One region of the Cryobacterium sp. M15 genome, then DNA from elsewhere that is predicted to be linked to it. Evidence: predicted binding sites of a transcription regulator. Region 1 holds the regulator's gene; the other holds the start of a gene.
What was found. The regulator HrcA, encoded in region 1, represses chaperone genes, less so after heat shock. The targets are predictions, from matches to a motif close to TTNGCACTCGNNNNNNNCGAGTGCNAA.

Region 1 (15,520 bases):
GCCTCTATCTTAAGCGGCGCTACCAGCGGCCGAAGGTCGCATTGAGGATTGCGAGGGCAGCGGGACCGGCGGTCGACGTGCGAAGCACGGTGTCACCGAGGCGTACCTGGGTCGCGCCGGCTTGTTCCAGCAGAAGTAGCTCGGCCGGGGAGATTCCACCCTCGGGCCCAACGACGAGCAGAATGTCGCGGTCGTCGGTGGGCGCGGCCACCTCGGTGAGGCGACCGCTCGCGGTCGGCTCGAGCAGCAGCATCCGTGTGGTGGCGGCGAGCACGGCCAGTTGTTTGGTGCTGGCGAGCGGCGCGACCTCTGGCAACCAGGCCCGAATGGACTGTTTGCTGGCCTCGCGCACAATGCTGACCCAGCGTTCGTGGCCTTTGGCTATCTTCGGGCCCTCCCATTTGGTGATGGAACGGGATGCGGCCCAGGGAATGACGCCATCGACACCGAGTTCGGTGGCGGCTTGAACGGCAAGCTCGTCGCGATCACCCTTGGCGAGGGCCTGTACCAGACGGATGCGCGGCGTCGCCACCGCGGTCTCGCTCGCGTCATCCACGCGCAGGGTCAACACCGTAGCCTCCGCTGTCAGCACCGTCCCCTGCACCAGCAACCCGGCTCCATTGCCTAAGCGCAGCCGGTCTCCGGGACGAACCCGGCTCACCGTGACCGCGTGCCGTGCCTCAGCGCCATCAACGGAAACGACCTCCCCCGGGCGACACTGCGCCGCCCGGAGCGTTTCCTGCAGATAGAAATGTGCCACGTCAGCCGAGGAACCGGTCGCGCAGCTTCGCGAACAAGCCCTGCTGGTACTGGCTCAGGGTCGGCGCAGGCGCGGCGTAACGGGCAGCGAACTGCTCGATCAGGTCGCGTTCCTTGTGGTCGAGCTTGGTGGGCGTAAGCACGTGGATGCCGATCTTCAGGTCGCCTCGCCCGCTGCCGCGCAGCTTGGTGATACCACGATCCTTGATCGTGAGCACTTCTGAGCTTTGCGAACCTGCGCGAATCTCCACCTCGATATCACCGTCGAGCGCTTTCACGGTGACGTTGGTGCCAAGAATTGCGTTCGTCATCGACACGTCGAGCGAGCACATGAGGTCGTCGCCGTCGCGACTGAACACGTCGTGGTGGCGCACCTTCATCTCGAGGTAGAGGTCACCATTCGGACCGGCGGCCGGACCCGCCTCTCCGCTGCCGGGCATCTGCAGGCGCAGGCCGGTGTCGACTCCGGCCGGAATGTCCACCGGAACCGTACGCCGGGCGCGCACGCGGCCCTGCCCGGAACAGGTCATGCACGGCGTCGCGATGATAGTGCCGTAACCGCGGCAGGAGCCGCACGGGCTCGACGTCATCACGTTGCCGAGCAGAGACCGAACGGCGCGCTGGATGCTGCCGGTACCGTGGCAGATGTCGCAGGTGATCGGTGATGTACCGGGGGCGCAGCAGGAACCCTTGCAGGTGTCGCAAACGATCGCGGTGTCGACCTCGAGGTCGCGGTGCGTGCCGAAGATGACCTCATCGAGGTCGAGTTCAACCCGGATAAGGGCGTCCTGGCCGCGTTCGCGGCGGGACCGCGGGCCGCGGCTGCTGCCGCCTCCTCCGCCGAAGAAGGTCTCGAAGATGTCGCCGAAGTTACCGAAGTTCTGGCCGTCGAACCCGCCGTTCTGACCGCCACCCTGGTCGTATTTCTGACGCTGTTTCGCGTCGCTCAGCACGTCATAGGCATGGGTGATGCTTTTAAACCGTTCCGACGCTTCAGCGCCGGGGTTCACGTCGGGGTGCAGTTCACGGGCAAGGCGTCGATAGGCCTTTTTGATTTGGTCGGTGGTTGCGTCGCGGTCAACGCCGAGAGCTTCGTAGTGGTCAGCCAAAGGTGGCTCTCCTTGAGTTTTTTATGATGATGATTCTGGTTCTGGTGATGTGGTCTCTGCCGCCGAGGCGGCAACAGATTTAGGTCTCGCCGAGCAGTCGGGAGAGATAGCGAGCGACGGCGCGCACCGCCGCCATGTTATTGGAGTAATCCATGCGCGTGGGACCAAGCACGCCCAGGCGGGCGAGGTTGCCGTTCGCGCTGTAGCCGCTGGTCAACACGCTTGCCTCGGGCAGGCCGAACGCCGCGTTCTCCCGGCCAATGCTCACCGAAACTCCGTGTTGGTCGGTCTCCATCTCGCCGAACAGTCGCAGCAGTACCACCTGCTCTTCGATGGCTTCGAGCACCGGGTAGATGCTGCCGGAGAAATCTTCCTCGGTGCGCACAAGGTTCGCTGCCCCGGCCATGACGAGTTTATCTTGGCGGTTGGCGCCGATTTGGTCGGCGAGGGTGCTCGTGATGAGGTCGATGAGCGGTTGCAGCATCGGCGCGCCCGGCCACACGCTCGCGGCGAGGGCGGCTCTGGCCTCGGCCATGCCGAGTCCGACGACAGCGACATTGAGTCGGGCGCGCACTTCTACGAGGGTCTGCTCATCGAGCGCCCGCGGCAAATCGATCACGCGCTGTTCCACCCCGCCGGAATCCGTGATCAGCACCGACAGGATGCGCGTCTCGGTCAGGGGCACGAACTCGATGTGCCGTACCTTGGCGCGAGACACAGAGGGATACTGCACGAGCGCGACCTGATGAGTGAGCTGGGAGAGCAGTCGCACACTGCGCACGAGCACTTCGTCAAGGTCGGCGGCGTGACCCAGAAAGGTTTCAATGGCCTGACGTTGCGCCGGCGTGAGTGGCCGCAGATCAGCGAGGTGGTCGACGAAAACTCGGTAGCCCTTATCGGTGGGGATGCGCCCCGACGAGGTGTGCGGCGCTGCGATCAGGTCTTCTTCTTCGAGGAGAGCCATGTCGTTACGAATGGTGGCAGCGGAGACGCCGAAGGCGTGGCGATCAACGATGGATTTGGAGCCGACGGGTTCACGAGAGGCAACGTAGTCCTGCACGATGACGCGCAACACATCGAGGCCACGGTCGGAAACCATTGCGCCCACCTTCCTGATTCGTGAGGTCCAGCTTGAGTTCTGCGGATGCCGCTCACCGCGCGCTCTAAGGGTCACACGGGAAGGTACGTTTGCCAGCACATCGTTGGCACTCGCATCCACTGACTGCTAATCATATCGCGACTGCCTGAGCAGACCCATTGCCAGCAGTTCGAAGCGAGGGTTTAATTACGCGTATACCGCCCAGCGCGTTCAGTGAGGGGGACGATCATGAGCGATCCACAGTCACAATCTTTGAACGCCCCAAACAATCGTGAACCGAACGTCGAAAAAGCCACGGGACGGCCGGAACTACCGATATCCGTGGTCGATTCCGGTCAGTTCACCATTGACATGGTTAGTCTGGAGGGGGTAGACGTGGCAACTGCACGACTGAATGAGTGGCTCCGGCGACTAAGCACCGGAACCGCCGCGACCAGGCCAACTTACTCGAACAGGAGACCACATGTCCGAGAACGATCCGCGCACGAACCCCTATGAATCCACCCCGCCGCAAAATCCCTACTCGCAAAATATCCCTCGCCGGCCGATGAGCCCGGCCGACGAGAAGATGTGGGCGACTTTGATTCACGTCGGCGGCATTCTGCTCGTTTTTCTACCCGGCCTGATCGGTTACCTCATGCTGCGCGATCGTGGTCCGTTCATTCGGGCGCACAGCGCAACGGCGTTGAATTTTCAGATCACCCTGACGATCGTTTATGTGGTGGCAACCGCGTTGACGAGCATACTGATCGGATACCTGATTCTGCCGGTCGCCTTCGCCCTCGGCATCATTTTCTCGATCCTGGCCGCGCTGGCAGCCAATCGCGGCCAGGGCTACGCCTACCCGCTCACCATCAAATTCTTTAGCTAATCGCTGAGGCGCCGCACCACGGCGTCGGCCAGAAGTCGCCCGCGTAGGGTCAGTTCCACTGTTCCGGTCAGGGCGGCTCTGGCATTGATGAGTTCGTCGGCGATCAGACCGGCCACCTCGACGCGCCCCGCCGCCGACAGCGATGCGACCGGGATTCCGGTGCGGATCCGGCTCTGCAAGAGGATGCGTTCGAGCTCGCGGGTGGGCGCGTCGAGCGTCTCGCGACCAGCGGCCGGTGACAGGCCGCCCAGCATCCGTTCGGAGTAGGCGGCCGGATGCTTGACGTTCCACCAGCGCACGCCGCCGACGTGGCTGTGGGCGCCGGGGCCGACGCCCCACCAGTCCTGGCCGGTCCAGTAGGCGAGGTTGTGTCGGGATCTGTGGGCGTCGCTCGTCGCCCAGTTACTGACCTCGTACCAGTCGTACCCGGCGGCAGCGAGAAGTTCGTCGGCCAGCTCGTAGAAGTCAGCCTGCTGGTCGTCGTCGGTCGGCGCGATCTCGCCGCGGCGAATCTGCCGGGCGAGCTTGGTACCGTCTTCGACGATGAGCGAATAGGCGCTCAGGTGGTCGGGATGCAAACTGAGCGCCTGTTCGAGACTCGTGCGCCAATTCGCGAGGGACTCCCCCGGCGTGCCGTAGATCAGGTCGAGGCTCACGTCGAGCCCGGCGGCGCGGGCCCACTCCACGACGAGCGGCACCCGCTCGGGGTCGTGGGTGCGCTCCAGCGTGGCGAGCACGTGCGGCACGGCAGACTGCATGCCGAACGACACCCGGGTGAATCCAGCGTCGGCGAGGGCACCGAGGTAGGCGGCGTCGACCGAGTCTGGGTTGGCTTCGGTGGTGACCTCGGCGCCGTCTGCCAGACCCCACTGCTCGCGCACCGCAGCGAGCATGCGGGTCAGGTCGGTCACCGGCAGTAGCGTCGGCGTACCTCCCCCAAAGAACACCGTGGCGACTTCGCGTGCCGGCACACCGGACGCGGTGAGGATGCGGGCGGCCGCATCGACCTCGAGCACGGCCTGGCTGGCATAGTCGCTTTGTTTGACGCCGCGTAGTTCGGTCGCCGTATAGGTATTGAAGTCGCAGTAGCCGCAGCGCACCCGGCAGAACGGCACGTGCAGGTACACACCGAAATCGCGTTCGGCCGCACTGACGACCGCTGACGCGGGAAGGAGTCCGTCGTCGGGTGCTGGGTCGCCGACGGGGTGGGGTCCGGCCATGGATAGAGCTCCAGTACGCTTGTTATTTGATGCGCGTTATTTGATGCGCGTTATTTGTTGCGCGTTATTTGATCGCGCCGACGGGATGCAGGGCCCGCAGGTACAGCTTGGTGAATTTCGCCTGCTGAAAGCGCAGCACCGGCCAGGCCAGGCGGTAGTACCAGGTGCTGGCCCGTGAGAAGGAGCGGATGGTCAGCCAGACCGAGTCGTCGTCCCGGTGTTCGACGATGAAGGATTCCTCGCCGCTCTCGGGGTGACCCGTCAGAGTTCCGTACGCGAACCCGATGCGGGCGGCCTCGTCGATAACGTAGACCACGCGCACCGGCGCGGTCACGGCGAAGAGCCAGACCCTCATTTTCAACGTCGCGGTCATACCGTTGGCGATATATGGCGTGCCGTCGTCTGCGAAAGTCGCTTCATTGACCGGATGCTGCTGCCCGACTGCCGGGGTGCCGTCGGCTTGAAAGGTGACCGGGGTGTACTGCACGCCGGTACCGTTCTCAAGATCGGTCACCTCCATACCGCTGCCGCGCTGGATTCCCCACGTCATCAGCAACTTGGTCGCGGCTGCGAACCGTTCGTGGGAACTGCCCAGCTTCACGCTCTGTTCCATCGGGCGGTAACCCTTGGGCGGATAGCTCATCAGATCGGGCGCCAGCGTGCCGCCGATGGCAGCGTAGCTGACGGCGGCGTCGGTGAAAGTAGCCCTGCGCATCTGTTTTACTTCTTGTCTTTCGTCTCAATGTCCCCCGACAGTGCCGCGATGAACGCTTCCTGGGGAACTTCGACCCGGCCGACCATCTTCATGCGCTTCTTGCCCTCTTTCTGCTTCTCCAGCAGTTTGCGCTTGCGCGAGATATCACCGCCATAGCACTTGGCGAGCACGTCTTTACGCATCGCCGAAATGCTCTCGCGGGCGATGATGTGGGCGCCGATCGCGGCCTGGATGGGCACCTCGAACTGCTGGCGCGGAATAAGTTTGCGCAGGCGCCCGGTCATGAGAGCGCCGTAGGCATAAGCCTTGTCCCGGTGAACGATGGCAGAAAATGCGTCAACCTGCTCGCCCTGCAGCAGGATGTCGACCTTGACCAGGTCGGCTTCCTGCTCGCCGGAGGGCTCGTAGTCGAGTGAGGCGTAGCCGGCGGTGCGGCCCTTGAGCATGTCGAAGAAGTCGAACACGATCTCACCCAGCGGCATCGTGTAGCGAATCTCGACGCGGTCTTCGCCGAGGTATTCCATACCGAGAAGCGTGCCGCGGCGGCTCTGGCACAACTCCATAATGACGCCGACATAGTCTTTGGGCGCGAGGATGGCGGCCTTGACCATGGGTTCGAGCACTTTGGCGATCTTTCCGGTGGGGTATTCGCTCGGGTTGGTCACCGTGACGGTGCGCTTATCGTCGGTGGTCACCTCGTACGGCACGCTTGGCGCCGTCGTGATCAGGTCGATGTTGAATTCACGCTCGAGGCGTTCGGTGATGATCTCGAGGTGAAGGAGGCCGAGGAAGCCACAGCGAAACCCGAAACCGAGGGCGACGGAGGTCTCCGGCTCGTAGCCGAGACTCGCGTCGGAGAGCTTGAGCTTGTCGAGGGCCTCGCGCAGCGCCGGGTAGTCGCTGCCATCGATGGGGTACAGCCCGGAGAACACCATGGGCTGCGGTTCGTTATAGCCGGGCAGCGCGTCGGTCGCCGGGCGCAGGGCGGTCGTGATGGTGTCGCCGACCTTGGACTGTCGAACGTCCTTCACGCCGGTGATCAGGTAGCCGACCTCGCCGACCTTGAGTCCCTTACTCTCGATCGGTTCGGGCGAGATGACGCCGATCTCGAGGATCTCGTGGGTCGCCTTTGTCGACATCATCTGGATTTTTTCGTGGGCCTTCAGGTGCCCGTCGATCATGCGCACGTAGGTGACAACGCCGCGATAGCTGTCGTAGACCGAGTCGAAGATCATGGCGCGGGCGGCAGCATCCGGGTTGCCCTTCGGGGCCGGAATCATCGTGGTGGCGAGGTCAAGCAGTTCCTGCACCCCGGCGCCGGTTTTGCCGGACACGCGCAGCACGTCTTCGGGCCGGCCCCCGATGAGGCTCGCCAGTTCGCGGGCGTACTTGTCGGGGTCAGCGGCCGGCAGGTCGATCTTGTTCAGCACCGGAATGATCGTGAGGTCGTTCTCGAGGGCGAGGTAGAGGTTGGCGAGGGTCTGGGCTTCAATGCCCTGGGCCGCGTCGACGAGCAGGATGGCACCCTCGCAGGCAGCGAGGCTGCGGGAGACCTCGTAGGTGAAGTCGACGTGGCCGGGGGTGTCGATCATGTTCAGCGCGTAGGTGACGCCGTCCAGCTCCCACGGCATGCGCACGGCCTGGCTCTTGATGGTGATGCCGCGCTCACGCTCGATATCCATGCGGTCCAGGTACTGGGCCCGCATGGAACGCTCGTCGACGACGCCGGTGATCTGCAGCATCCGGTCGGCGAGCGTCGACTTGCCATGGTCGATGTGGGCGATGATGCAAAAGTTGCGGATGAACTCGGGGGCTGTGGCGGCCGGTTCCAGCGCGTGAAGGGCTCGAGGTGACATAGTTCACCCATTCTTCCACGCTCGGTGCACGTTGACGTTCGACGCGACTGGTGGCGTCGAACGGGAGGGCAACTTTGCACCAGCCTGCTCACCCCGCCAGGCGTGGACTGCGCCCCGTGAGGGTCACCAGCGTGCTGCCGGCTGGGCCAACCTTTCGGGCGAATCAAACAGGTGTGGCGCAGCCCGGGGCGGACGCCCAGCTGACTGGCCCCGCGGCTGGCTAGGCTCACGGGCATGGCGACTCCCGAGGCCCTCGTGCCGGTTCTGCTCGTGCACGGCATCCGCACCTCGGCCACGATGTGGCGTTTTCAAGAGGAGCGGTTGCGTGCGGCCGGGTATCCCGTGCTCGCGATTGATCTGCCGGGACACGGGCAGCGGATGAGCGAGCCGTTCACGGTGCCGGCCGCGCTCGCCGCCATCGACGACGGAGTGGCAGACCTCGGCGGCCGGGTGCTGTTGGTCGGGCTCTCGCTCGGCGGCTACTACGCCGTGGCCTACGCCGGAGAGCACCCTGATCGAGTGGCCGGACTGGTGGCTGCGGGCTGTAGCGCCGTGCCGAAGGGAATGTTGCTCGAGGGGTATCGGCTGCTGGCCCGTTGGATTCATCGCCTGCCCGATCGGGGCTTATGGCTGCACGAGGCCATGGTGCACCTCATGCTGCCTTCCGCCGGGGCACACGATGTACTCGCGGGCGGCGCCGCTCTCGACGTGATGGATTCCGGGCTGCGCGCGACCTCGACACTGACTCCGCTGGCCAGCCTGGCCGCGTATCCGGGGCCGATCTGGTTGGTCAATGGCGCGCTCGATCATTTTCGGTTGAACGAGCGGCGCTTCCTTGCCGCCTGCCGCAACGGGAAGGTCGTCGTGGTGCACGGCGCGACGCATCTGGCGAGCCTGGCCCAGCCCGAACGTTTCACGACGATCCTGTTGCGGGTTGCCGGACAGGTGACGGCGCGGCCGCGTCCGGTCTGAGGTCGCGGCATCCGTGTGCGTGCCCGATACGACTGGGGCGCCGCGATCACCGGCGTAGCGCCCGCCGATATCGGGCGCGACCATCTCTCAGGCGACTGGGGCGCGTTTGGGAGTGCAGGTGATTACTGGTACTGTTAGTGGTTGGCTTGCGTGTCGGGTCCCACCCCGCACGATTTTCGCCGCTTGAGCGCCCTCTACCCGCTCAGCGGCTGTCCGTACTCGAACCTAACGAAAGCGTAAACAACGTGGCAAATATCAAGTCGCAGATCAAGCGAATTGGCACCAACAAGAAGGCCCAGGAGCGCAACAAGGCCGTCAAGAGTGAGTTCAAGTCCGCGATTCGCGCGACTCGTACCGCGATTGCCGCCGGCGACAAGGACAAGGCCGTCGTCGGTCTCGCCTTTGCTTCCAAGAAGCTCGACAAGGCCGTCAGCAAGGGTGTCATCCACCAGAACCAGGCTGCGAACAAGAAGTCGGCCATCGCGAAGGCCGTTTCCGCACTCGTCTAATCGACACCCGCACGTGAGGTGATTGTCTCGGCTCCCAGCGAGCGGGTGACGCCCCTCGTCACACAGAAACCCCCGCCTCATCGGCGGGGGTTTTTTGTTCTTGACGTGAGGCCCGGCACGACTCGGTGGTCCGCCTCGCGGGCCGGCAACCCCACTAGACTGACGCGGTGAAGAGCACCCCACCGGCAAGTTTCAGCACCGCCGAAAGCGCCCAGCATCGACGGGCGCACGCTCGTTTTGTCGCCGCGTTGCTCAGCGCCGCAGCTTTCGCCATCGCGGTGTGGCTGGCTGTCAACACGAACGATGCAGTGTCCGGCAGTACGCGCGACCAGCTGCTGATCTCGCTGGCTTCGATCGTGCTTCTAATCATTGGAATCTTGTTCTACCTCAGTGCAGCCGCAACGGGACAGCACGACCCGGAAGACTTCGAACCCGGGCGGCCTGCGCGCATTTCTCGCCACGTCCGATCGTTCTCGAGGCTCGGTGCGGTGTTCGCCGTCGCCGCCCTGCTGGCCGTCGCCGCGCTCGGAGCACTACGCATTCTGGCGCCGCCCGCCGAACGGCCGGTGTCGGTGCAGTTCACCGAGATCAGCGGGCGAGTGCAACTCGAATACTGCCCGGGCCTGCCGTCATCGTTCGAGGCCCTGGCCAGGCCGACCGATCTGGCCAGTTCGTCGACCCTGCTGCCGGTCTGGGTGGCCACCCGGGTGTGTGGCAATCCGAGTTTTCAGCATGGAGTGTGGCTCTACCTGAACCGCGCAAGTATCACGGTTGCCGACGCCGGCGACCGCTGAAATCTGGTGCCACGATGCACCGGCAACCGCTAGTGCTCGCCACGCCGAGAGATCACGCCGATCAGACGTTCCAGCGCGAACACCGGGTCGCGCCCGGCACCCTTCACCGCGGCATCCGTTTCGGCCAGCGCGAGGATACAGCGGGCCAGGCCCTCGTCACTCCAGCCGCGCAGGTCTTTTTGCGCGCGTTCCACCTGCCACGGGGCCAGGCCAAATCGTGCGCCGAGCTGCGCTGACCCGCCACGGGCACCGAACACCTTGGCCATGGTGCGAATCTTCATGGCGAACGCCGCGACGATGGGCACCGGATCGGCCCCCGAAGACAGAGCGTGACGCAGAGTCACCAGGGCCTCACCGTTGCGGCCAGCGATGGCCCAATCGGCTACTTTGAACGCGTTCGTTTCGACCCGGCCACCGTAATACCGATCCACTGTGGTTTCGGTCACCTCGCTCGTCGCGTCAGAGATGAGCTGCTGGCAGGCCGCGGAGAGTTCGGCCAGGTCATCAGAAAACGCTGCGACGAGCTGGCGGAGCGCACTGACCGTGACGCGTTTGCCGGCCGCCTTGAATTCGTTCGACGCAAACTCGTATTTCTCGGTGTCTTTCTTGAGTTCGCTGCAGACAACTTCGATCGCGCCGCCACGACCGCTGCGGATGGTGTCGAGTAGTTTCTTGCCACGCACTCCCCCGCCGTGCCGCAGCACGACGTAGGTATCCTCGGCTGGGTTCTCCAGGTAGTCCAGCGCCTCGGCCAGAAAAATGTCGCTGCATTTTTCGACATTGCTGACCCGAATCAGCCGCGGCTCGCCGAACAGCGACGGGCTTGCGAGGGTGAGCAGCTCACCCGGCGCGTAGCTATCGGCCTGCACGTCGCTGATTTCAAGGCTCGGGTCTTCGCGTTTGAGAAAGTCGCGCAGTTGCCGGATGGCTCGCTCGGCGAGGAACGTTTCGGTGCCGGAGACGAGCACGATCGGGGCCGGACGTACCTCATGCCAGCCGAGCTGGGGAATGACGGTGCCTTTATTCGGTCGCGCGGGCGCTGCCTTGCCGGTGCGGGATCCGGTCGTGGCGGGTCGTACGGCCAAAGCGATCTCCTTGAATTTGGTGCAGGTCTAAAACCAGCCTAACCCGCACCACTGACGCCTGCGCTCGAGTTTCTTGCTCGGCGACGCCTTCCTCAGGCGGCAAAAAGAGCTTCGCGTACCGCGTGCTCGAAGCCACCGACGTGGATCCGCGCGAGGTTAGCGGCTCCGGCCTCATCTCCGTCAATAACGGCACGGAGCAAGTCCACATGCTCATGGACGTGCCTGGTCAGGTCGGGCAGGCGATCCAAGACCATGCACCAAATTCGTGTCGCGAGATTGTCGTAGCGGATCAGGACATCTTCGAGGTGGGGATTGGCGGCGGCGGCATAGATGCCTCGGTGCACGCTGGCGTCCAGCCGCAGTGTTTCGACAACGGATGCTGCGTTCGCGTCGAATGCCTCAACGGCGCGCATGACACTCCGGAGTTGCTCCCTGGCAGACGCCGTAGCAACGCGGGCAGCCCGGGAAGCGGCAAGGGGTTCAAGCTGCATTCGGATTTCGGAAATGAACGCAAGGTCAGTCACCTCCACTCGCGTCGCGAAAGTTCCTCTGCGCGGGTAGGAGACAACAAGGCGATCGAGCTCCAGCCGCTTCAAAGCTTCGCGCACCGGTGTCCGCCCGATGCCAAGGTCCTTGGCCAGCTCATCATCATGAAGTAGACCACCGGGCTTGATGTCCAGCATCAGCAGCCGGTCCCGAATGCGTTCGTAGGCTACATCCGCCAACGACCTCTTTGCGGCAACGTCACCAGCACTCACCCAGGCTTCGACAGCCATCCGTGGACCTCTTTCAATTCAAGTAGGAAGACTATTGACCTCTATCCCCGACCAGTATACGCTCGCACCTAAATCTAATATATCAGTGGCTATTCTTGGAATATATCTAAAGGCGGAGACATGACGCTAATGGCGACAGACTCATCTACCAGCACGCTGCCTCAGTCGGAGGTCACTGGGGAAAACCAGTCGAAAAAGTTCGTTCTTACATTGTCGTGCGTCGAACGCGCAGGCATTGTCCACGCGGTCACCACGTTTCTTTTTGAGCGTGGCTTCAACATTGAAGAACACCAGCAGTTCGATGATGGCCTCCGTGAAACTCTGCACCTGCGCACCGCATTCTCAGGTCCCTCTGTCAACACCCCGGACGGGCTCGAGGAAGAATTCCGTTCGATTGCTGACCGCTTCGACATGAAATTTAGCTTTCATGACGAGACGAAACAACGCATCCTTGTAATGGTGTCCAAATTCGGGCACTGCCTTAACGACCTGCTTTTCCGCTGGCGAGGCGGAAGCCTCAAAGGCGATATTGCCCTTGTGGTTTCCAATCATGAAACCCACCGGTCCATGGTTGAGGCCGCCGGCGTCCCCTTTATTTATCTCCCGGTGACTCCCGAAACCAAATTAGACGCCGAGCAACGCCTGCTGGAACTGGTGGGCGAGCACGACATCGGCCTTGTCGTACTTGCCCGGTACATGCAAGTACTGTCCGATGATCTTTGCCGCTCTTTAGAAGGCCGCGCCATAAACATCCACCATTCCTTCCTCCCAGGATTCAAGGGTGCGCGCCCGTACCACCAGGCCTACGACCGTGGCGTAAAGCTGGTGGGCGCCACGGCCCACTACGTCACTGCGGAACTGGATGAGGGTCCAATCATTGAACAGGAAGTCATCAGGGTCGATCACAGCTATGGACCGACCGCTCTTTCAATAGTCGGACAGGACGCCGAAGCCCTGGCTCTCTCCCGGGCCGTCCGCTGGCACTGCGAACACCGTGTGCTCCTGGATCGGACCAGCACCGTCGTGTTTCGGTAGATCGAAGCCACCACACCAGCAGAGATAGTCACACACGAATACCAGTAGGAGAAACCACATGGCATCGACGCCAAGCATTGTCATTATCGGAGCTGGAATCGTCGGCACGAACCTGGCCGATGAACTAGTTACCCGGGGTTGGAACAACATCACTGTCCTTGACCAAGGGCCACTGAACATGCCCGGGGGGTCGACGTCCCACGCCCCCGGTCTTGTCTTCCAGACCAACGCCTCAAAGTCCATGGCACTCTTCGCCAAGTACACGGTGGAGAAGCTATTGTCCTTGACCGAGGACGGCGTCAACTGCTTCAACCAGGTCGGCGGCCTCGAGATCGCCACCACCGAGACGCGTCTCGCTGACCTGAAGCGAAAGCTCGGATACGCAGCATCGTATGGAATTAGCGGCAAGATGCTTTCGCGTGAAGAGTGCATGGAGCTCTATCCCCTCCTGAACGAGGAAGACATATTAGGTGGACTCCATGTCCCCAGCGACGGTCTGGCCGACGCCGCCCGCGCCGTTCAGCTGCTGATCAAGCGCACGGAAGCCGCGGGCGTCACGTACCGGGGCAAGACCACGGTGACGGGTATTGAACAGTCCGGCCGACGCGTCACGGGCGTCCAGACGTCCGGAGGTGTTATCCCAGCTGACATCGTGGTTTCCTGCGCAGGCTTCTGGGGTGCCAAGATCGGCGAAATGATCGGCATGTCCGTTCCTCTTCTGCCCTTGGCCCACCAGTACGTCAAAACCACTCCGGTGCTGGCGTTGAAGGGCAAGAACGACCTGCCCAACGGGGCCTCCTTACCCATTCTGCGACACCAGGACCAGGACTTGTACTACCGCGAGCACGGCGACTGCTACGGCATCGGGTCCTACGCTCACCGCCCCATGCCCGTTGACCTTGACGAACTCGGCACCTTTGAGCCCGCCGCGATCAACGAACACAACATGCCCTCCCGGCTGGATTTCACCTTGGAGGACTTCCTTCCGGCGTGGGAAGCCACCAAACGGATCCTGCCCGCGCTGCAGGAAAGCGACATTGAGGATGGCTTCAACGGCATCTTCTCCTTCACCCCCGACGGCGGATCCCTGGTGGGCGAGTCCAAGGAATTGGACGGCTTCTTCGTCGCCGAAGCCGTGTGGGTGACTCACTCTGCTGGTATAGCCCGCGCCGTTGCCGAACTGCTGACCACCGGCAGCTCAGAGATTGATCTGGGTGATTGCGATATTCATCGCTTTGAAGAGGTCCAGCTGACCTCGGAATATGTCAACGAGACGTCACAGCAGAATTTCGTGGAAATCTACGACGTCCTCCACCCACTCCAGTCCAAGCTCTCCCCCCGCAACCTCCGTGTGAGTCCGTTCCACGCCCGCCACAAGCAGTTGGGTGGGTTCTTCCTGGAGAGCGGCGGATGGGAACGCCCCTACTGGTTCGAAGCTAACGCAGAGCTGCTGAAAGAAATGCCGGACAGCTGGCTGCCGCCAGCTCGCGACGCCTGGTCGGGGATGTTCAGCTCGCCCATCGCCGCCGCTGAAGCTTGGAAGACCCGCACGGCAGTGGCCATGTACGATATGACTCCGCTCAAGCGCCTCGAGGTCTCCGGCCCGGGAGCACTGAAGCTGCTGCAGGAACTCACGACCGCGGACATGGACAAGAAGCCCGGCGCAGTCACGTACACACTCCTGCTGGACGACACCGGCGGCATCCGCAGCGACATCACTGTGGCCCGGCTGAGCAAAGACACCTTCCAGCTCGGAGCAAACGGAAACATCGACACTGCCTACTTTGAGAGGACAGCCCGTCATCAGACTGAAAGCGGGAGCGCCAGCGACTGGGTGCAGGTGCGCGACACGACGGGCGGCACGTGCTGCATTGGCCTCTGGGGCCCCCTCGCCCGGGACCTGATCAGCACCGTCAGCAGTGACGATTTCAGCAATGACGGTCTCCGTTACTTCCGCGCCAAAGAGGTAGTCATCGGCGGCGTCAATGTCACGGCCATGCGCCTGTCCTACGTCGGCGAGCTGGGCTGGGAACTCTACACAAGTGCAGACAATGGGCAGCGCCTCTGGGATGCGCTGTGGAAAGCCGGCCAGCCTCACGGTGTCATCGCGGCAGGCCGTGCAGCGTTCGGCTCGCTGCGCCTAGAAAAGGGTTACCGCTCCTGGGGCACGGACATGACCACCGAGCACGACCCCTGGGAAGCCGGACTGGGGTTCGCTGTGAAGATGGCCAAAGAATCCTTCGTCGGCAAGACAGCGTTGGAAGGCCGGAGCGAGGAAAACTCCGCGCGGCACCTGTGCTGCCTGACGGTCGACGACGGCCGGAGCATCGTCCTGGGCAAAGAACCGGTCTTTTACAGAGACCAGACGGTCGGCTACATCACCAGCGCTGCCTACGGCTACACCGTCGCCAAACCGATCGCCTACGCGTACCTTCCTGCGGCTGTCAGCGTGGGGGACTCGGTTGAGATCGAGTACTTCGGTCGGCGCATCCAGGCCACGGTCACCGCAGATCCTCTGTACGACCCCACGATGACCAGGCTGCGCGGCTAACACCCCGCCGGACCATTCCGGGCTGATATTCAGCAAGACACATGATCAGTTCAGAAACAATCAATGGCTACCTCGTCAGGCCTTGCCTCACGCGAGCCCACCCCCGGCGGCGGCGGCGCAGCCATCCACGCCGCTCAGGGGGCGGCACTCGTTGCCAGGGTTGGCAGGT
Region 2 (15,520 bases), on a different contig from region 1:
GCGCCCGCATCGGTCGGCGCCTCTCGGCCCCGGTGTTGCGCACGATCCTCGTCGTCGTTGCACTAACGGCCGCCACCGTGCTTTTTCTGACCTGATCACACCAGCGCCCGGAGCGCAAAACGCTCGCCCCATCAAAGCTAGGCTGAACGAGTGCTACTCGCCATTGATACCTCTGCTGGCACGAGCGTTGCCGTCGTCGACCTCAGCCGGGGTGTGATCGCCGAACGCGGCGAGGCCGACACGATGCGCCACGCCGAAATCGTCGGCCCGTTCATTCTCGAGTGTCTGCGGGAAGCGGATATCGCGCCCGCTGCACTCTCCGGCGTGGTCGGCGGTATGGGCCCCGGACCCTTCACCGGTCTGCGCGTCGGCATCGCCTCGGCCCGTGTCTTCGCCCTCGGAGCCGGCAAACCGCTCGTGCCGGTCATCAGCCACGATGCCATCGCCTACGGCCACTACCGCCGTGGACACAGTGGACCGCTCGTCGTCGTGACCGACGCCCGCCGCCGCGAAATCTACTGGAGCGCCTATTCCCAAGCGGATGCCGTGGGTCTGCCGGTGCGCGTCGGTGTGCCCGGCCTAGCCAAACCGGCCGAACTCGACGACCCGACCTGGTTGCACGCGCTGTGGCCCCGAATCGACGCCGCCACGGTGGCGGCTGGAGACCTCGGACTGGTGGCCGAGCTGAGCTTCGCCCACCACCGCCCTTTCGCGGCCAATGCGCCGCTGTACTTGCGCTCACCCGATGTCACGTTGTCGAACGGCCCCAAGCGGGTCAGCCGATGACTTGGCAGCTGCGCCGCGCGCACGAAGCCGACCTGGTTGCCATCATGCACCTCGAGACGACCATTTTTGAAAACGATGCCTGGTCGGCGCCCATGATGCTGCGCGATCTCGGAGACCCGGCCTGCTACTACCTCGTGGCTTTCCCGCCGGATTCCCCGGGCACGATCGAAGCCTACGCCGGACTGCTCGCTCCCCAAGGTGCCACAGAAGGCGACATCCAGACCATCGCCGTCGCCGACTCGGCCCGCGGTCACGGACTCGGCCGTGCACTCATGGAGGCGCTCATCAGCGAAGCTCGCAAACGCGGCGCCCGGCTGATCTTTCTCGAGGTTCGCGCCGATAATCCGGGTGCCCAGCGCCTGTACGCGCGCCTCGGATTCCTTGACGTGGGGGTGCGCCGCGGTTATTACCAGCCAGACAACGTCGACGCCATCGTTATGCGCCTGAATATACCCGAATTGGAATCAATGCTAGTAGCCGTGGAGATCCCGTGACGATTATGAACCGCACCGATCCCCTCGTGCTCGGCATCGAAACCTCCTGCGACGAAACCGGCATCGGCATCGTGCGCGGAACCACCCTGCTGTCCAATACCATCGCGAGCTCGATGGACGAGCACGCCCGCTATGGCGGCGTCGTGCCGGAGATCGCGGCCCGCGCGCACCTCGATGAACTGGTGCCGGCCATCAACGCGGCCATCGCTGAGGCCGGCATCCGCCTGCACGATCTTGATGCCATCGCCGTCACCTGCGGGCCCGGACTCTCCGGCGCCCTGATGGTCGGTGTCGGCGCTGCGAAGGCGCTCGCCGTTGCGCTCGACAAGCCGATCTACGCGGTCAACCACCTGGTCGGCCACGTCGGGGCCGACCTGCTGCATCGTTCCATTCACACCAGCATGACCGACACCAGCGACGCAGTCCCGCTCGAGTACCCGACGATCGCGCTGCTGGTCTCCGGCGGGCATACCTCGCTGCTGCTGGTGCGCGACCTGGTCAGCGACGTCGAACTGCTCGGCGAGACCATTGACGATGCCGCTGGCGAAGCCTTCGACAAGGTGGCCCGGCTGCTCTCGCTGCCCTACCCCGGCGGACCGCAGATCGACCGAGTCGCCGCTGACGGTAACCCGAAGGCCATTCGCTTTCCGCGCGGTCTCAGCCAGCCCAAGGACATGGCCGCGCACCGCTACGATTTCTCCTTTTCGGGGCTGAAAACCTCGGTCGCCCGCTTCGTGGAACAGCGTCAGGATGCCGGCGAACCGGTGCCAGCAGCCGATGTTGCGGCGAGTTTTCGCGAGGCGGTCGTCGACATTCTGCTCACCAAGGCTCTCGCTGCCTGCGCCGACTACGGCGTGCCGCGGCTGCTGCTCGGCGGCGGTGTCATCGCTAACCAGCGGCTGCGCCAAGTAGCCACCGAAAGAACGGATGCCGCCGGCATCGCCTTGCGCATCCCGCCCCTCTCTCTATGCACCGACAACGGCGCCATGATTGCAGCCCTGGGCGCGCAGCTCATCATGGCTGGAAGCGAACCTTCAACGCTGGAATTCGGCGCCGACTCGACCCTGCCGGTCGACCAGATTCAGGTCTGATCTGCCCCGGAAGTCACCGACTCGCAGGCTCACGCGATATTCTGGTCGAGCGACCCTGAATTTTTAGCACAGAGGAGACCGCAGATGTCTGATCCCACCCAGCCCCCCGCCAATCCGACGAGCAACGACCCGACGAACAACGACCCGACGCGCTCCAGGCCGACCGATCCCAGCGCACCCCCCGCTTACGAAACTCCGGCCGCTCCGGCCTATCCGGCGGCGCCAAGCTACCCGGCAACGGAAGGTCAGGAAGCGCCGGGATATGGCCAGGCTCCGGTTTACGGTCAGCCGCCGGCCTACGGCCAGAATCCGTACGGCCAGCAGAACCCGCAGGACAAGTACAACGTTCTGTCGATCATCTCGCTCGTTACCTCGATCCTCCTCGTCTCGGTCGTCGGTATCGTCACCGGCCACATCGCCCTGAGCCAGATCAAGAAAACCGGCGAAAAGGGACGCGGGCTTGCTCTCTGGGGAACCATCCTCGGCTACGTCGGACTGCTCGGCGGCACCATTTTCACCATCATCACGATCGCTTTCGTGATTGCCGCAGCCTCCACGGGCGCGGGTTATTACAGATAGCGACGCAGCAGTGGCCCCGTGCGGGGCCGCTCGGCACGTTTCGACCGACCACGGGTTGATCCCAGCGTTCCGTTGCTCGCGGTTCGCGGCCAGAGGACACCCATGACGACACACCACCAGCACGATGACGCCTCGGCGCAGCTGGGCTACACGCGTGCTCCCGCGCCGCCTGGCAGCCAGCTCGACTGGGCGTCCACCGTGACCGCTCCCACCGAGTTCGTGCCGTACATCTACACCGAGGCGGAGGTAGAGCGCATCACCGGCCGCCGCCGGCTCTCGATCGCCGCCGTGGGTTGTGGCGTGGCCGGGCTCGGCTTGGGAGTGATCGGTGTGTTCGGCCTGCCGCCAGCGCTCATCGCGATCACCCTCGCGCTGATCGCGCGCACCACCGAGAACCGGGCGCGTACTCTCTGGCTCAGCGGTCTCGTCAGCGGTCTCGTTGGCGTTCTACTCGCGGCCGGCTGGATCGTCTTTATCAGTCGCACCGTGCTGCCCCTGCTCTAGGGCGGTCCGTACCGAGCTTGAAAATTCGCTCGACAACGCGTACCCGCCGAGAATTTTCGCAGTTGGGCAGCAAGCTCGCCAGCTAGCGCACACGCTCCACGAGCAGCGCAACGCGCTGCCCGGCTGCCCGCGTCAGAATCAAGGTCGCTGACTCGGGCCCCTTGAGCTTGAGTCGGGTGCGCAACGTCGCCGGATCCACGTCGACGCCGCGTTTTTTGATCTCGAGGGTACCGATCCGTCGCTGAAACAGCGCCAACCGCAGCTTCTTTTCGTCGAAGGGCAGAGTCTCGAGCACCCGGAACGCGCTCGCGAACGGTGTTGGAGTGAGCCTGTCGTTGGTCAGGTAGGCGATGCCCTCGCTCAACATATGCGCGTCCAGCGAGCGGGCTAGATCACCGATCAGCCGCGCCCGAATCACCGCGCCATCGGGTTCATATACGTAATTTCCCAGGCTGCCCGCTTCGACGTCTGCACTGTCTTCGGGGGCAGTCAGTTCGTGCGTGCCGTCGGGAGTCAAGAGCAGAGCCGATCGACGGATGCCGGTGCGTGCGAGCGCGCCAAACCACAGCCCCATTTCCACCAGCTGGCCATCCACCGACACCCACTGGGCCTCGGCGTCGACAGGAATCCGGTCGCGGTCGTGACCGGGGCCGAGCTTCATCCCGAGCGGCAAGCGGGTGGCCAGCAGGTACGCGAAGTCGAGTGAGGGGGAGTAGTCCTCGGAGCGAGTCAGCCGCGTCGTGTTGCTGTGTCCACTCGTGCGGCGGGCTGGGTCGAGCCAGACCGCGTCGAAGTCGCCCAGGTCGAACGTCTCCGCGTCGGCCTGCAGGGCAGAAGCGTTGGGAAACGGTGCAAGGTTGAAGCTCGCGACGGTCGCCGTGACCTCGTCGGCGTCGATGGCGACGACCGAAACGTCCAGGGCCGCGAGTGCCATAGCGTCGCCGCCGATGCCGCAGCCGAGGTCGGCGACCCGCGGTGGGCGGCCCAGGGCTGTGCTGAGCCCGGCGAACCGACCGGCGTGCAGCGCGGCGACTCGCAATCGTGTCGCTTGCTCCAGGCCAGCCTCCGTGAACAGCATCCGCTCGGCGAATTCACCGAACTTGACGGTGGCCTTCGCCCGAAGCCGGGACTGGTTGAGCACGGCCGACACGACGTCGGATGGGTGTCCGGCCTTGCGCAGATCGCTCACAAGCTTCAGCACGTCGCCATGGCTGTCATACGGCGGCAGGGAGTCCAGCAGCCGCAAACTCGCGGGGGAAAGCAGCTCAACGAGTTCGGTTCGATCCATGCTGCAACGTTAGCAAAATGACCCCCCATCTGGCACTCACGTTGCGTGAGTGCCAGAACCCCCCTAAACTTCACTTGGCACTCTCGCTGGGAGTCTGCTAACCCAAATCTTAGAAAGAGGTCAACCGTGTCGGTCTCCATCAAGCCGCTCGAGGATCGCATCGTCATCAAGCAGGTCGACGCCGAGCAGACCACCGCATCAGGTCTGGTCATTCCTGACACCGCGAAGGAAAAGCCCCAGGAGGGCGAAGTTGTTGCAGTCGGCCCCGGCCGCATTGACGACAACGGCAACCGCGTCCCCCTCGACATCGCCGTCGGCGACAAGGTGATCTACTCCAAGTACGGCGGAACCGAGGTCAAGTTCGGTGGCGATGACCTGCTGGTTCTCTCCGCTCGCGACGTGCTCGCCGTCGTCGTACGCTAAGTAGTTCTCTTCGCTCCTAGTCTCTAGACTGAAACTCCCGAATAGCATTGCTGTTCGGGAGTTTTTTGTTTGTGCACTTTTGTTCCGCAGGAGAAGACCATGACGGATGCTGCCGCATCGCACCGCACGACAGCCCATTCCACGTACCGTACCGGCCTTGTCTTCGGTGGTCTCTCCTATGCCCTCTGGGGTGCGCTGCCGCTCTATTTTCTGCTACTCGCGCCCTCCGGCGCGTTTGAAATCGTGGCCTGGCGGGTGCTGTTCTCGCTCGTCTTCTGCGCTCTGATCATCACGGTCACCCGCACCTGGACGGTGCTCGGGCGGGCCCTGCGGCAGCGGCGCCTGGTGTGGACCATGGGCCTGGCCGGGGTGTTCATTTTCATCAACTGGCAGACCTACGTGATCGCCGCGACCACCGGACACGTCGTCGAAGCGGCCTTGGGCTACTTCATCAATCCGATCGTGACCGTGTTGCTCGGCGTTTTCGTGCTGCGGGAAAATTTGCGCCGGCTGCAGTGGGTGGCCATTGTGGTCAGCGGTGTCGCCGTCGTCGTTCTCGCCGTCGGATACGGTTCCCTGCCGTGGATCTCGCTCATTCTCGCATTTTCCTTCGGGCTGTACGGTCTGATCAAAAAGCGCGTCGGTCCGAGTGTGGATGCCGTCACCGGTCTCACCCTGGAGACCGCGTGGCTGGCCCCGGTCGCCGTCGTGCAACTCGTTGTCGTCTCGGGACTCTCCGGAATCACCTTCGGCACGGTGTCGCCCTGGCACACGGCGAGCCTGCTCGCGGCCGGGATCATCACCGCGGTGCCGCTGCTGCTGTTCGCCGCGGCCGCTCGGCGGCTGCCGTTGACCGTGCTCGGGCTCATTCAATTCGTGGCGCCGGTGCTCCAGTTCCTCGTGGGCGTGGTCATTCTGAACGAGGCAATGCCCTTCGAACGCTGGGTCGGCTTCGGACTGGTCTGGGTGGCCCTGATCATTTTGATGGTTGACATGGTGGCGTCCGGTCGCAGTCCTCGGCGCAGCATCCGTGAAGTCGCCTAGCTCCAAAGAACGGGCCGGCCAGCCGATACGTTGAACCGTCAGCTCGCACGCGTCAGTTCAGTTCAATTCATTTCATTTCATTTCAGTACTTGAGGATTCACATGCCCCATCGCCCCACGATCGCCGTAGTTTTTCTGCTCGCCCTGGCCCTGACTGGCTGTACTGGCGCGCCGGCGGCCACGTCGACCGCGATTCCAATTCCGGTCGTCAGCACCAGCCCGACCGGCGACGGCACGCTGAGCATCGGCACGCTGTTTCCCATGACCGGTGATAATGCTGCGAGCGGCGCGGCCCAGGTAGCCGGCACCGAAATCGCCGTGCGCGATATCCTCGCCGACCAGACCACTCCCACCCACCCCGTGCAGCTCATTCACCGCGACTCCTATGGCGACCTCGCCGCCGCCTACGCGGACCTTGCGGCGCGCGGCGTCGACCTGGTGCTGTGGGACGCAACGACAGCGCTGCCAGCGGATGTTGACAGTTTTGCTGGCAACACGACCATCGTGGCCCTCATCGACTTTGCCAACGGGGGAACCCCCCTTGCCGCTGACGAGGAGTTCACTGCCCGGCTGAAGACCGCCGACCCAGGGCTGACGGCCACGGCTGGCGGCGCGGAAGCCTATGACGGGGTCATCACGGCAGCCCTGGCCGCGGTCATCACCGCAGACGATGGTGGCGCCTCGCTCGAAGCGGGCTGGCCCCGGGTGGTTTCGGGAACCGCCGTGTGCGCATCCTGGGGAGAGTGTGTTTTTGCCCTGACGGAGAACCAGATCATTGATTATCAAGGGATGACCGGCCGCCGTTCGTAACGATTTGGTCGCTTTACCAAGTTCTCCTATGAAGGGGTAGGTTTCCGGGCCATTGATTGCCTACTCTGACACCACGGCAGTCAATCGGCTGACCAGTCTTACCCCTTTTATCAATCAAGGAGCAACATGAGCGTTTTCGCGAAGGCCTCGGCCTCCCGCTCAGTTCATACCCTCGTTACCGGTGTCGCCCTCATCGGCGTGAGCGCCCTCTTGCTCACCGGCTGCAGCAATGGTGCTGCTACGGCGCCCGCAGAATCAGCAGCTCCCACTGCGGATTCTGCTGCAGACTTCCAGCCGGTCCAGGCTGGTGATCGTGATCTTTCCCTGAAGATCGGCACTATCCTCCCGCAGAGTGGTGGACTGGCCTTCCTCGGCCCGCCCGAAGAAGCGGGCGTTCAGCTGGCTATCAACGACATCAACGAGGCTGGCCTCGGCATCAACATCGATGCGATCTTCCGCGACTCGGGCGACACCACGACCGACACCGCCACCGTCTCCGTGACCGACCTGTTGTCGCAGGACGTCTCGGCCATCGTTGGTGCAGCCTCGTCGGGTGTGTCCAAGACCGTGATCGACCAGATCACCGGTGCCGGCGTCGTGCAGTTCTCCCCGGCCAACACCTCGGACGCGTTCACCACGTACGCCGATAACGGTCTGTACTGGCGTACGGCGCCCTCCGATGTGCTGCAGGGTGAAGTGCTGGGCAACCTGATTGCTGAAGACGGAAACGCCACCCTTGGCCTCATCGTACTGAACGATGCCTACGGAACCGGTCTGGCCAAGTACGTCAGTGACGCATTCACCGCCGGCGGCGGCGAGGTCGTCGCGACGGCCTTGTTCAACGAGGGCGACCCGAACTTCACCGCTCAGATCGCCGAGGTCACGGCTCAGGATCCCGACGCGATTGCCCTGATCACGTTCGACCAGGCCAAGGTCATCGTTCCCGACCTGGTCGCCACGGGCTTCGCGGGCGACAAGCTGTACCTCGTCGACGGAAACGTATCCGACTACAGCGCCGACTTCGCGGCCGGCCTCATCGAAGGTGCCCAGGGCACGTTGCCGGGCCTCGATACCGCATCGCTCGGTGACTTCACCAAGCGCCTGCTCGAAATCGACCCGAAGCTAACCGACTTCAGCTACGCCGCCGAGTCGTATGACGCCGTCGTTCTGATCGCCCTGGCCGCCTACGCGGGTCAGGACGTGTCGGGCAAGTCGATTGCGAGCTATCTGCGTCAGGTCTCCGGTGGAACCGGCGATGGCACCAAGGTCACCGACTTCAAGACCGCTGCTGCAGCGCTCCAGGCCGGTGAGCAGGTCGACTATGACGGCTTCTCCGGTCCGATCACGTTTGATGAGAACGGCGACCCCACCGGTGCAACCATCGGCATCTACAAGTTCGATGCAGAAAACAAGTACTCCCGCACCAACTAGCTCGACTGCCTGACCTGAAGGGCCCCGGGTTCTGCCGGGGCCCTTCTCCATGCGGCCGGGCGTCACCATGCCAGTAGGAGACATGTGCCGGAATCTCTGCCAAAAACCCCCGCCAGGCTATAAGCAACAGGCCCTAGACCGGTTCCCCCGACGTGCGGGCGGCGGTGACGCTTGCTCCGGTCGCTTCCTCTTCGCGCTGCTCGTGATGCGGCGCCGTTCCGGAGAGCCGCAGCGTCGCCAGGAAGCCGAGCACGAGAAACCCGGCCGCGGCGAAGGCCGAGTACCGGGTACCGTCGCTGAAGGCCTCCCGCGCGGCATCCGCCACAGCCGGGCTCTGCGCCTCGAGAGCCGGGATCGCGGAGCCGGCACTGTTCACGACCGCGTCGACGATCTGCGTCTGGGTCTGGGCCGAAAAGCCCGGCACGGAGGACAACTTCGCGTCGAGCGATGCGCCGACCGCGGTGAACAGCACCGTGCCGAGCACCGCGATTCCGAGCGCGGACCCGATCTGTCGGGCGGTGCTGGAGGTGCCGGAGCCCTGGCCGCTCTGCGACACAGGGACGTCCTTGAGCACCACGCCGGTCAGCTGCGCAGTGGCCAGGCCGACGCCGATCCCGTAGACGAACAGGAACGGCACGACCGTTAGCCAGGTGGCTTCCGCGGTGATGACGATGCCGAGCCCGGTGACACCGATGATCTCCGCGATGATGCCCATGCGCACGATCGCCTCCGGCGAGGTCTTGTTGCCGAACGCGCCCGACAGCCCGCTGGCCAGGAACGAGCCCACCGCGAGGGCGAGCAGCACGAAACCGGTCTGCAGGGCGTCATAGCCGAGCACGTTCTGCAACCAGAGCGGCAGCGAGAGGATGATGCCGAATTCGCCGAGCGACACGATCATGGCGGCGATGTTGCCGTTACGGAACGAGGGGATCGCGAACAGGGAGAAGGCGAGCAGGGTGCTTTGGCCGGCCCGTTGCCGGTAGCGGCCCCAGGAGACGAAGGCGATCCCGCAAACGATGGTGAGCAGGAAGACGAACGGGATAACCGACCATGAGTACGGCCAGGTCCAGTCGCCGATCGTCGGGGCGTTGTTGGTGCGCCACCAGCCGTAGGTGCGGCCCTCGATCAGCCCGAAGACAAGCGAGGCGCTGGTGATGACCGAGAGGATGGCGCCAACCACGTCGACGCGGCGAGGCTCCCCGGCATCCCGGGATTCGAGCACGAAGACCAGCACACCGATGATGATGACGATGCCGAAGGGCACGTTGATGCCGAACGCCCAGCGCCAGGAGAAGTAGGTGGTGAGCCAGCCGCCGAGCAGCGGGCCGACGGCCACCATGCCACCGATGGTCGAGCCCCAGATCGCGAACGCGATGCCGCGGTCCCGGCCACGGAAGGTGGCGTTGATGATCGACAGGGTGGTCGGCAGCACCATCGCGCCGCCGACGCCCTGGATCAGCCGGGCCAGGATCAGCAGGTCGCCCGACTGGGAGAACGCGGCGAAGACGGATGCCGTGGCGAAGACGATCACGCCGAGTATCAGGAGGCGGCGGCGCCCGAAGCGGTCAGCGAGCGTGCCGAACACGAGTAGGAGCGCGGCAAAGACGAGCGTGTAGCTCTCCTGCACCCACTGCACCTGGGTCGACGTGATGCCCAGGTCATCCACGATCGAGGGGATGGCGACGTTGATGATCGTGGAGTCGACAATGATCAGGGCGATCGCGACGCTGATGAAGACGAGGCCGGCCCAGCGGCGGCGGGCCGAGGGGGCGGTGGGGGAGGTGCTGGTCATGCGGGTACCAGTCCTCGCGTTGACGAGGGGGAGGAGCTTCGCATGCGAATGGTGACGGTGACGGTGAGAATGACAACCACCGCGACGAGGGCCGCGATCGCGGCCGGGGCGGAGAGAAGGGGGCCTGTGAGACGGGCAACGGCGATCCAGGCGAGTCCCCAGCAGAGGGACGCGGAGGGGGCGAGCCGGCCACGCCCGGAGAGGGCGATCAGCACGCCGACCACACCGGCCACCGCGATCACCCCGACTGCCCAGACGTCCGGGCTGATGCCGAAGCCGCCGAAGCCGCCGGCGACGAGCACGGCCGTCACGTTCGCCGCGGTGGCGATGCTGACCCAGCCCAGGTACAGGCCGATCGTGCCGTCGGCGACGATCGTCTCGACCAGGTTCTTCGGTCGCGAGGCGAGGGTGAGCTGGAACGCCCGGACGAGCACGGCCAGAAGCAGCACGATCACGGGAACGCTGAGTGCGAGCAGGTCGAATTGGATGCTGAGGATCCAGGCCGCGTTCAGGACCAGTGACGCGGCGACCGGGTAGCCGAGGCTGCGTTGCCGGGCATCCGTTGTCTGCGCCGGCAGGAACTGCCAGATGGCGTAGGCGATGAGACCGAGGTAGATCAGCGTCCAGATGCCAAATGCCGGGCCGGCGGGGGCGATCGGGGTCGCATCGGCGGCCAGGGCTCCGCCCGATGCGTTCTGGATCGGGGTTCCGCCGGCGGCGCCCGAACCGATGAACGATCCCGCGATGGCCAGGATCGCACTGACCAGCACCACGGTCTGGCGCAGACGATCGCTGCTCAGTTTCATCTCAGTCTCCTACTAGTCAGCTAGCTGATTAGTTGACGCTAACACTAGATTAGGGGCATGACTACACCTGATCCGGAACCCCCAGCGGAGCAGGAGCCGAGACCGGCGCCCGTGCAGGAGTCCATGGCCTGCTGGCCGACCGGACGCCTGCTTTCGACCGCCGCGCGGCTGGTTGAACACGCCTGGGTGGAGGCGCTGGACCAGCTGGGACTCACCCACGCCGGCATGATCGCACTGCACCTGCTCGGCCCGGGGCCGCTCAGCCAGACCGAACTCGCGCATGCCGCCCGCGTGCAAACGCAGACCATGTCCCGCACCCTCGAACGACTCGAGCGCGAGGGCTACGTCGTGCGCACCCGGGACGCGCACGACGCCCGGCGACACTCCGTGGTCAGAACGGATGCCGGCACCGCCGTCTGGGAGAAGTCCCGCACGCTCGAGGCCGACCTCTTTCCCGAGTTCGAGAACGTGGACGCGATGCGTGACGCGCTGCTCACGATCATCTCCGCCTCCTCAGCTCGCCGCTGGTGACCCGGGCCGTCCGACACCTGGCAACCCCTCCAAAGCGTGTCTCCTAACGGCTCCAACCAGATCGTGACGGCGCGGTGGAGGTCTCCGCCCGGACCCCGACTGTACCGGTTAGAAGACTCGCCCTAGTCCTGCCCGAGGGTTCCCAGATACAGGCCGATCACCTTGGGGTCGTTCAAAAGCTCACGTCCGGTGCCGGTGTACGCATCCCGGCCCTGATCGAGCACGTAGCCGCGGTCGCAGATCTGCAGGCAACGACGTGCGTTCTGCTCGACCATGATCGTGGTCACGCCGGCCTTGTTGATCTCCTTCACTCGCAGGAATGCTTCGTCCTGGCGTACCGGGGAGAGGCCGGCGCTCGGTTCGTCGAGCAGCAGCACGTGCGGACCCATCATGAGCGCACGGCTCATGGCGACCATCTGGCGTTCCCCACCCGAGAGCGATCCCGCGCGCTGGGACATGCGCTTACGAAGCTCGGGAAAGATCTCGGTGACGAATTCGAGCCGTTCGACGAGCCCCTTGGGCTTTTGAAATATGCCCATTTCAAGGTTTTCGCGAATGGTCAGGGTGGGAAACACGTTGTTGTTCTGTGGCACGAAACCGACGCCCTGCGCGACCAGCTTGTTGGCCTTGAGGTTCGTGATGTTGTTGCCGCGCAGCAGAATTTCGCCGTCGCGCACCTTGACCTGGCCGAAGATCGACTTGAGCAGCGTCGACTTGCCGGCGCCGTTCGGGCCGATGATTCCGATGAGCTCACCGTCGTAGGCGGTGAGTGAACAGGAGTTGAGAATGTTCACACCGGTCACGTAGCCGGCGGTGACGTTCTTGACCTCGACGACAGCGTCGCGGGTCTCGGTTGGAGCCGGCACGGCCAGCGGGTTAGCGTTCGTCATCGAGCAACTCCTTTATGGCTGACACGTGCTCGGTCTCGGCATCGGGGTCTACCCCAATGTCTTCGTCGTGGTGCTGCCCTAGGTAGGCGTCGATCACGGCCGGATTCTGCATGACCTCGTGGGGGTCTCCCTCCGCAACAACCTTGCCCTCGGCCATCACGATCACCCAGTCGGCGATGTGGCGCACCATGTGCATGTCGTGCTCGACGAACAATACGGTCATGCCCTGGGACTTGAGGTTGAGAATGTGATCGAGCAGCGACTGGGTCAGTGCGGGGTTGACCCCGGCCATCGGTTCGTCGAGCATCACCAGAGTCGGGTCGCTCATGAGCGCCCGAGCCATTTCAAGCAGCTTGCGCTGCCCGCCGGAGAGGCTCGCCGCATAGTCGTTTTTCTTGGTGTCGAGCTTGAACCTGGTGAGCAGGTCGAGCGCTTTCTCCCGGTTCTCCTCCTCCTGGTTGCGCCAGAGGAACGGCATCAGGGCCCGGAACATGTTCTCGCCGGTCTGACCCTTGGCGCCGAGGAGCATGTTGTCCATGACGGTCAGCAGCCCGAGGGCTTTGGTGAGTTGGAATGTGCGAATCTGCCCCATGCGGGCGACCTTATACGCGGGAACGCCGGCGAGGGAACGGCCGTCAAAGGTCCACTTGCCGCCGTCGGGCTTGTCGAAACCGGTCAGCAAGTTGAACAGGGTCGTCTTGCCGGCGCCGTTCGGGCCGATCAGCGCGGTGATCGCGCCGCGCGGAACCTCGACGTGGGCGACATCAACGGCGGTGAGGCCGCCGAAGGTACGCCGCACGTTATCGACGACGAGAATTGGATCGACCTTCGCGCAGCCTGGTGCGGCCTCGCCGATGTGCAGGCCGGTCGTTTTGACCGGCTTCTTGGTGGGAACGGGCGGCTCCAGCGGAGCCGCCGCCTGAGGAACAGCGTTAGCGGACAAAAGCCAACTCCTTTTTATTGCCGAAGATGCCTTGCGGTCTGAAGATGACTATCAACATGATTGCCACTCCGACGAGGATGAAGCGCAGTTGGCCGCCTTGGATAGACGTCATGAACGGCAACCAGCCCGCTTCCACAGCCCGGGCGACGAAGCCAGAGAAGAACGACAACAGCACCCAGAAGATCATCGAACCGATGATCGGACCGAGCACTGTCGCGGCACCGCCGAGCAAAAGAATGGCGTAGATGAAAAAGGTCAGCGTGGTCTGATAGTTCGACGGAACAACCGCCCGCGGCAGGGCAAAGATCATTCCGGCGATAGTGCCCAGTACGCCACCGAAAATAAGGGATTGCATTTTGTAGGCGTAGACGTTCTTACCGAGGGCGCGTACGGCGTCTTCGTCTTCCCGGATGCCCTTGATGACGCGGCCCCAGGGGCTCCGCATGATCTGCCAGACCAGCAACGCCGCAAGAATCACGATGGACCAGGCCACGATCCGCAGCCAGGTGTCATAGGCGTTATTCGTGAAAGGGCCGAAACCGTAGGTGCCGTCGGCGAGCGGGTTGAGGGCCGCGAACTCGTTCTTGTAGCCACTCAGCCCGTTGGCCGACCCCGTGACGGAGGCGTAGGTGTTCGTCGTGAACAATAGCCGCACAATCTCGGCGGCAGCAATTGTGACGATCGCGAGGTAGTCGGCGCGCAGTCGCAGCGTTGGAATCCCCAAAATCAACGCAAAGATGACGGACGCGCCGACGCCGACCAGAAAGGCGCCCCAGACGGGAAACCCGAAGGTCAGAATCGAGATCGCGTAGCCGTAGGCTCCGAGAGCCATGAACCCGGCCTGGCCGAAGTTCAGCAGGCCGGTGTAACCGAAGTGCACGGCGAGCCCGAGGGCGGCGAGTGCGTAGGCGGCAGTGGTCGGGCTGATCAGCTCGACGGCTGCGTTGCTAAAGATTGCTCCCCAGTCCATGTGAACCCCTAACCAATTCTTTCTTTACGACCCAAAATGCCTTGCGGTCGAAACAGCAATACCAGGATCAAAATAACAAGGGCGCCGACGACTTTCATGTCGGACGGAAGCCAGAGCGTCGATAGCTCAACGAAGAGCCCGACGATGAGGGAACCGACGAGGGCTCCAAAGGCCGTACCGAGACCGCCGAGGGTCACCGCGGCGAAGACGAGAAGCAGCATCTGGAATCCCATGTCCCAGCTGACGCCTGGGCGAAAGTAGGCCCACAAGACGCCGCTGAGCCCGGCCAGCGCGGCTCCGACCACCCAGACGATGCGAATGACGTTATCGACGTCAATACCGCTCGCCGAGGCCAGGCTCGGGTTATCAGAGACGGCGCGAGTGGCTTTGCCGATGCGGGTGCGCAGTAAAAAGAAAGCCACGGCGAGCAGCACCACGATGCTGATGCCCATACTGGCCAGGTCAATCGGAGACAACGAGATTGGACCGAACTTCAGGTCGGTCATTCCGGCCCCGGGGAGCTGACTCGTGCTGCCGCCGAAAAAATACTGGTACAGGTAGCGCAGGGCGAGCGACAGGCCGATGCTCACGATCATGAGGGGGATCACGGCCACGCCCTTGCGGCGCAGCGGTTTCCAGATCACAGTGTCGAGGCTGTACCCCAGCACGCCGCTGAGCGCGATGGCGATCAGAATGGCGAGCCAGATCGGTAGCCCGAGGTTGACCGAGAAGACCAGGGTCATCAGGGCGCCAAAGGTGATCATCTCGGCGTGCGCGAAGTTGCTCAGGCCGGTGGTGCCGAAGATCAGCGACACCCCGATCGCCGCGAGCGCGAGCAGCAGGCCGAAGTTCAAACCATTCACGAACCGGTTCACGAACTGATCGAAGAAACTTACCGTGTTGCGGGTGCCTTCACCGAGGAAGAAGTTGACCGATTTACGGTCGGTCAGGCCGAATTCCGTATCGATAATGTTACCTCCCTTGGCGACGACGACGCCCTTCGGCAGGGTTTCCTCGTCGAGGGTGACCTCGTAGGTGCCCTTCTCGGGAACGCCGATCGCCCACTTGCCGGCGGCATCCGTCACGGTGTCGGCGGTGTAGCCGTTGCCGTCGACGGCGATGGCCACACCGTCAAGGGC

Region 2: a site for HrcA is predicted at 4,772-4,798, ahead of groES (co-chaperone GroES). Genes of this name have one in related genera too.

The regions. Positions count from the first base shown of each region.
Region 1 is NZ_PJJW01000033.1:88,300-103,819, forward strand. Features, by position in the region: gene CXY83_RS05320 (16S rRNA (uracil(1498)-N(3))-methyltransferase) at 20-760, opposite strand; gene dnaJ (molecular chaperone DnaJ) at 762-1,868, opposite strand; gene hrcA (heat-inducible transcriptional repressor HrcA) at 1,948-2,967, opposite strand; gene CXY83_RS05335 (DUF4870 domain-containing protein) at 3,431-3,838, shown strand; gene hemW (radical SAM family heme chaperone HemW) at 3,835-5,058, opposite strand; gene CXY83_RS05345 (DUF1990 family protein) at 5,123-5,773, opposite strand; gene lepA (translation elongation factor 4) at 5,779-7,629, opposite strand; gene CXY83_RS05355 (alpha/beta fold hydrolase) at 7,864-8,601, shown strand; gene rpsT (30S ribosomal protein S20) at 8,847-9,110, shown strand; gene CXY83_RS05365 (hypothetical protein) at 9,278-9,904, shown strand; gene holA (DNA polymerase III subunit delta) at 9,934-10,989, opposite strand; gene CXY83_RS05375 (GntR family transcriptional regulator) at 11,082-11,765, opposite strand; gene purU (formyltetrahydrofolate deformylase) at 11,886-12,800, shown strand; gene CXY83_RS05385 (FAD-dependent oxidoreductase) at 12,859-15,351, shown strand; gene CXY83_RS05390 (cyclodeaminase/cyclohydrolase family protein) at 15,415-15,520, shown strand, end outside.
Region 2 is NZ_PJJW01000041.1:391,814-407,333, reverse strand. Features, by position in the region: gene CXY83_RS16835 (sulfite exporter TauE/SafE family protein) at 1-95, shown strand, start outside; gene tsaB (tRNA (adenosine(37)-N6)-threonylcarbamoyltransferase complex dimerization subunit type 1 TsaB) at 151-786, shown strand; gene rimI (ribosomal protein S18-alanine N-acetyltransferase) at 783-1,280, shown strand; gene tsaD (tRNA (adenosine(37)-N6)-threonylcarbamoyltransferase complex transferase subunit TsaD) at 1,286-2,371, shown strand; gene CXY83_RS16815 (DUF4190 domain-containing protein) at 2,456-2,950, shown strand; gene CXY83_RS16810 (hypothetical protein) at 3,053-3,454, shown strand; gene CXY83_RS16805 (class I SAM-dependent methyltransferase) at 3,537-4,742, opposite strand; gene groES (co-chaperone GroES) at 4,869-5,165, shown strand; gene rarD (EamA family transporter RarD) at 5,265-6,209, shown strand; gene CXY83_RS16790 (hypothetical protein) at 6,311-7,018, shown strand; gene CXY83_RS16785 (ABC transporter substrate-binding protein) at 7,145-8,449, shown strand; gene CXY83_RS16780 (MFS transporter) at 8,583-10,241, opposite strand; gene CXY83_RS16775 (tryptophan-rich sensory protein) at 10,238-11,047, opposite strand; gene CXY83_RS16770 (MarR family winged helix-turn-helix transcriptional regulator) at 11,105-11,578, shown strand; gene CXY83_RS16765 (ABC transporter ATP-binding protein) at 11,701-12,468, opposite strand; gene CXY83_RS16760 (ABC transporter ATP-binding protein) at 12,455-13,375, opposite strand; gene CXY83_RS16755 (branched-chain amino acid ABC transporter permease) at 13,401-14,381, opposite strand; gene CXY83_RS16750 (branched-chain amino acid ABC transporter permease) at 14,390-15,520, opposite strand, start outside.